Regions from separate parts of the Paraburkholderia caffeinilytica genome, predicted to be linked through region 2. Evidence: predicted binding sites of a transcription regulator. Region 2 holds the regulator's gene; the other holds the start of a gene.

Region 1 (3,088 bases), 610 kb from region 2:
GGCGGTGTTTGGCACCTCGATGTCGGCTCATCTCATCCTGGGGCTGTAGCCGGTCCCAAGGGTATGGCTGTTCGCCATTTAAAGAGGTACGTGAGCTGGGTTTAAAACGTCGTGAGACAGTTTGGTCCCTATCTGCCGTGGGCGCTGGATATTTGAAGGGGGCTGCTCCTAGTACGAGAGGACCGGAGTGGACGAACCTCTGGTGTACCGGTTGTCACGCCAGTGGCATCGCCGGGTAGCTATGTTCGGAAGAGATAACCGCTGAAAGCATCTAAGCGGGAAACTCGCCTTAAGATGAGATATCCCCGGGGCTTCGAGCCCCTTGAAGGGTCGTTCAAGACCAGGACGTTGATAGGTCAGGTGTGGAAGCGCAGTAATGCGTTAAGCTAACTGATACTAATTGCCCGTAAGGCTTGATCCTATAACAGGTGTGTGTCGGCAGCCGTTAGTGCTTCAGCACTTATGGATGCCCCACCCTGCGCCACGCGCAGGGTCTTATGCAGACCACACACGGTTGAGAGATCGATGTTGTGCCTCGAACAACACAACTCCCTCTGGTGAGCATCACCAGAAACTACTTCTTCCAGATTGGCTGTATTGCCCAAAGGCAGTACGGCAACAAGTCATGCCTGATGACCATAGCGAGTCGGTCCCACCCCTTCCCATCCCGAACAGGACCGTGAAACGACTCCACGCCGATGATAGTGCGGATTCCCGTGTGAAAGTAGGTAATCGTCAGGCTCCCCAGCAGCAGAAACCCCACCCCGAAACGGTGGGGTTTCTGCGTTTACGCGACAGAAACAGTGCGGTAAACACATAGTGCGGCAGAAACAGCCCGGCAGAAACACGGCGCGGCAAACAGCGGGACAAACACAGCCCGCAGGAAGCGCACGCAGCACGGGGCGCTGCCCCCCGGCCATGCCATCACGACTGCGATCGCACGCTCACACCGGCACTTCGTCCGGATGACCCGAGATGGCACATCGCCCCGCGTGTCCCTGCCCGATACGCGCCCGCTCTCCCACCGCCACTCCTTCCCGATCCGCAGCGCGTTCGTGTAACCCGTCAGCGCTTGCCCATATCCGCAGTGTCCATGTGCGGACTCTCTGCTTTTCTCATCCCTCCCACGGTACGCAAGCGCTCGAGTCTTGTTTAGCGGTAGCGTCAAAGGACAGCTCTCCGGCAGGCGAAACCCTGCAACAAAACGGCTTCACCATCTTTTTTACTTCCTTCCTGCGCGCGTTTCGTCGCATCAGCTTGTCTTAACATCCCTCTTGAAATACTGTATAAATATACAGTGAAAACTCGTCGCCCATGTGTGCTCGATGCCGGGCAGGGCGGAGCATTCCCTATTGAACGAGCGTGTCTATGGCAGCAGCGATTCGTCTGGCGACGACGGCGTTGTCGTCGCAATTGCGGCGACAGATGTGGCAGGGCAATGAACTTGCCGAGGCGGACTCGCGGGTGATTTCCAGCGGCTATGCCGCGCTGGATCAACTGCTTCCCGGACAAGGTTGGTCGGCCGGCGGCCTGACGGAGCTATTGATCGAACACGGAGGAGTCGGCGAACTGCGCCTGCTGGCCCGTGCGCTCCGGCATCTTACGGCCCAAGCCAAACGACACGTCATGCTCGTGGCGCCTCCTTACCAGCCCTGCGCTTCGGCATTGAGGGCTTGGGGTATCGATGTCGAGCGCGTCTTATGGGTGCGCTCGAGTGAAGACCAGTCCCTGTGGGCCGCCGCTCAGGCACTGAAGCAGGATGGCATTGGCGCAGTGCTGGTATGGCTGCCGAATGCGCGCGCCGATAAGGTTCGGCGTCTGCAGGTGGCGGCTCAGGAGTCGGCATCTCTGGCATTTTTGATCCGACCAGTCGAGGCAGCCGCGCAATCTTCGCCAGCGCCATTGCGAATGATCTGCGAGCCGCTTTTGCCGGCCAATGCGCAGACGATCAACCGTCGTCAATGGCTGCAGGAGATTGGTATCTCGATCGACATCTTCAAGCGCCGTGGCCCGCCGCTAGCGGAACCTCTGCATCTCATTTTGCCGTTACAAAGCGTCTTGTTGCCGGGAAGCGGTGTCGGCAGCAATCAAGGACGAGAGATCAAACATGTTGTGGATCGCAGTCACATTGCCACTCTTGTCGCTGGAAGCGGTGAAGCCTCTCGAGCCGCTCCCGGATGGTTCGCCCGCGAAGCCGAATCGGTGTGAGTCAGGCGAAATAAGCCAACCTCCCGGTGCCAACAGCGACACTGAGGTGCGCTGCTATGCGCTGGCAGATCACGCGCACATTCTGATGCCGGATTTCTACGCATTGCGTGCCGGGGTGCATGCAGGTCAGTCGCGCTCGTACGCATTGGCTCTGGCGCCCGGTCTTAAGATGCTTGCCGCAGACACAGGCCGCGAAACGCAGGCGTTCGAAGCGATGGCGCTCGCTTTGTTGACGTACACGCCGAAGGTGTCGCTAGGGCACGCGCATACCTTGTTGCTGGAAGTGGGCTCCGGCTTGCGGTTGTTCGGCGGCTTGCGCGCGTTGTTGTCGCGGGTGTCCAGGACGGTGGCTGAATTCGGTTATACGGCGCGCATAGCATGTGCACCGACACCTTGGGGCGCGTGGTTGTTGGCTCAGGCGCACGCCGATCGGCAGGGGCATCGTTGGCATGTAGTAAAGGAAACGTCGCTTGCGCGGGTCCTTGACCGCTTATCCGTGTTGTTGTTGCCGGTTTCGCAGGCGCATCGCGATGCGTTGACGCATGTCGGTTGCGCAACGCTGGCCGACTTGAGGCAATTTCCAAGGTCGGGCGTCGTGAGACGTTTCGGCAGCGACATTCTGGATCTGCTGGCGCAGGCGTACGGTGCGCGTCCGGATCCGCGCGAATCGTTCCGCGCGCCAGCATCGTTTCACGCGCAGCTGGAGTTGCCGTCGCGGGTCGATAACGCCGATGCGCTACTGTTCGCCGCGCGTCGGCTGATTGTGCAGCTGGCGGGCTGGTTGAGCGCACATCATGCGGCGCTTAGTGGTTATACGTTGTTGCTCGAACATGAATTGGCAGCCCGTCATGCGCCGAAGACGTCGAGTCTGAAGGTCGCA
Region 2 (3,088 bases):
AACGCGGCGTGACCGCACAAGGGCATTTTGCGTTTGGCCATCCGATCGACGAGATCGCCAATCTCGCCAGCGAATTGCATGTCGACCTCGTGGTGGTCGGCCACCGTTGCCGCACCGGTCTGTCACGATGGTGGATGGGCGCGGGGAATACACAACTGCTCGACCGGGTCTCGTGCAGCATTCTGGTGGCGTGCTCCTCTGCGCAGGAGCAGCAAGCGGCGGCGGCTTGACGCACGGCGAGAGGAGGGCGCGGGCTGGGCTGAATAAGCCGAACTGAATCGGCTGAACTGAATCAGCTGAATGTGGCACGCGACCGAACGGTCGCGCGTTCACGGCGATCGTTCGGCCAAACTATGATTCGCACCTACGCCCCCGTCGATTGCGCCTGCCGGGCGATCACTTGTTCAAATCGACCGCGGCCAGTTTCCACGTGAACAAACCTTCGCGCCGCAAGATCGCCGAGTAGCGCGCGTCGCCAGCGCCATGCTGGTAGTTGACGACGAACTCGTTGAGGCCGCGGTAGCCCGCCGTGGTTTGCGGCGGCTGCGGTGGCGCGGCGCTGTTCCCCTTGTTAGCTGCGCCGTTGGCAGTATTGCCGGGAACAGGGGGTGTCGGTTCTTGTGCAGGCGCCGTTGTGGCCGGCGGATTGCCGGCGCCCGCTGGAACAGGTGGTCGTTCTCCCGGGTTGCCGCGCGGCGGCATGCCGTTCAGCAATGCCGCGACGCCGTCGGGTGTCGCATAAGCGTCGACCAGGGGGCCGATCAACGCCACACCGATCATCGCGCCAATCGCCGCGAACGGATTGCCGGTGCCCTGGGTGTCGAGCCGGCGTGTCAACAGGCCGGTGACCTGCTGCTTCAGGCTCTCGCGCAATGCGGGAAAGTCGACGTATTCATTGACGGTTTGCGCATCGCGCGCATCCGCCGCGCGTTTGAGGTTATTCAGCGCCATGTAAGGCGACGCGTAACCGAACCCCAACGCGACGATCACCGCAATCACAATCAAGGTGACGATCAGTGGCCGGGTGGCGTTGCGCCTCGTACGTGTTGAAACTGCCATCGAGTGGGGCTCTCCATCAGAGGGGATCTAACGTGGACCGCTGTCACGCGAAAACGATCCCACGCGATGCGATATTCGAGAAGGCGCGAGCGAGTGAAACACGACTGAAACACTTTACGCCCGGCGTCGCACAGCCGCACAGCCGCAGTGGAATGCCGCGCACGGGCGAGGACAGTTTATGACTCGAACACCGCGCCGTGCACGTTGGCTTCATCTGCGATGCAACGGTCGATCATGCGGCACACGGCGTCTACCGTGCCCACCATGATCAGCCGCGACGGACCGTGATATACGCGCACCGGCGCGCGACGCGCGGGTTCAGCCGTATTCAGCCCGGAATTCAACGATACGCGAGCAAAAGCCGGCAGCGAGGACGGCAGGCTCGATACGCCGGCGGGCGCGTCGAACAGTGACGGAGTAACGGCGGAGGACGCCTCGATCAGTGAGCAAGGCACCAGCTTGCGCAGATGACGCAGACGACCGAACTGGCGAAAAGGCAGCAGGCGGGCAAGGCGTTCCATGAGTCTCTCCAGGCGATTCAACGTTGGGGCAGCTTTGGGTTGGCTGGCGAGCCAGAAGCGAGCAGGGGTTAGAACTCGCCAGGGCGGATCAGCCCGACGGCGATACCCTCGAGCGCAAATTCCGCGCTGCCGGTTTCAACGAAGATGTTCTCGTAATCGGGGTTCTCGGCGATCAGCTCGATACCGTTCGGCCGCCGCTTCAAGCGCTTGACCGTCACGTCGTCGCCGAGGCGCGCGATGATGATCTGGCCGTCTTTGGCCTCGCTTCTCTTCTGCACCGCGAGCAGGTCGCCGTCGAAGATGCCCGCGTCGCGCATGGACAGCCCGCGTACCTTCAGCAGGTAGTCCGGCTTGCTCGAGAACAGCGCCGGGTCGCACGCGTAGTGCTGCGAGATATGTTCCTGCGCGAGGATCGGGCTACCCGCGGCAACCCGGCCGATCAGCGGCAACGACAGTTGCATGATGCTGGCGTGCGGCAGCGTGAACTGGTACGGCGAATCTTCCGCCCCGCCCAGCAGGCGAATGCCGCGCGATGCGCCGGCCGCGAGTTCGATCACGCCCTTGCGAGCCAGCGCCCGCAAATGCTCTTCTGCCGAGTTGGCCGAGCTGAACCCCAGTTCGGCGGCGATCTCCGCGCGGGTAGGCGGAAAGCCGGTGCGTTCGATGGCCCGGCGGATCAGATCGAAAACCTGCTGCTGTCGTGCGGTGAGTTTGGTCATAGCGCCACTGTATGTATGAACAGGTGACTGTATTTTTATACAGTATTCCGCGCAATTCAAGCTTTACTTTAAGTTCGTGACTTTGGGTGGCGCTCCAGCGTCGTCCAAGGACGCCATAACACCCGTTTTCGTGCCGCAACGCCTTATCCGGCCGTCATTACCACTTTTGCGTATTAAAAAATGAAGAAACATTATTTTTAATGATGAAAGCTCTTCGATAGACTGCCCTTCGAGTTGGCGCTCATGTGCACGTGACCGCGACGCAAGACAACACCACACGCTGTTTCAGCGGACCACAACGCGGAGAAAGTTGGCATGAATCACCAAGGCACGGGGCTGGCTGGCAGGACCAGAAAACTTATCGCGGCGCTCGCATTCGGCGCAGCCGGCACGATCGCCGCGGTTGGCGTCACGGCGCAGGCACATGCAGCCGACGCCACGTTGCTGAACGTGTCGTACGACCCGACACGCGAGCTTTACCAGGACGTCAACCAGGCATTCGGCAAGGAATGGAAGGCGAAAACGGGCGAGACGATCACCTTCAAGCAGTCGCACGGCGGCTCGGGTGCGCAAGCACGCTCGGTGCTGGACGGTTTGCAGGCGGACGTGGTGACGCTGGCTCTTGCCTACGACATCGACGCGCTGGCTAACAAGGGTCTGCTCGACAAGGGCTGGCAAAAGCGTTTGCCGGACAACGCCTCGCCGTACACGTCGACGATCGTGTTTCTGGTGCGCAAGGGCAACCCGAAGCACATCAAGGATTGGGACGATCTGATCAAGCCGGGTGTG

Evidence for each region. Region 2 encodes LexA, which represses DNA repair genes until DNA is damaged. Its sites were predicted from a motif close to ACTGTATNNNNATACAGT; they were not measured.
Region 1: the regulator LexA is predicted to act here: its motif matches at 1,282-1,299, upstream of imuA (translesion DNA synthesis-associated protein ImuA).

Annotation. Positions count from the first base shown of each region.
Region 1 is NZ_CP031467.1:3,291,869-3,294,956, forward strand. Features, by position in the region: rRNA gene DSC91_RS31035 (23S ribosomal RNA) at 1-421, shown strand, start outside; rRNA gene rrf (5S ribosomal RNA) at 629-741, shown strand; gene imuA (translesion DNA synthesis-associated protein ImuA) at 1,369-2,208, shown strand; gene DSC91_RS31050 (Y-family DNA polymerase) at 2,108-3,088, shown strand, end outside.
Region 2 is NZ_CP031467.1:3,901,478-3,904,565, forward strand. Features, by position in the region: gene DSC91_RS33705 (universal stress protein) at 1-230, shown strand, start outside; gene DSC91_RS33710 (DUF2939 domain-containing protein) at 397-1,059, opposite strand; gene DSC91_RS33715 (hypothetical protein) at 1,236-1,580, opposite strand; gene lexA (transcriptional repressor LexA) at 1,649-2,299, opposite strand; gene DSC91_RS33725 (sulfate ABC transporter substrate-binding protein) at 2,615-3,088, shown strand, end outside.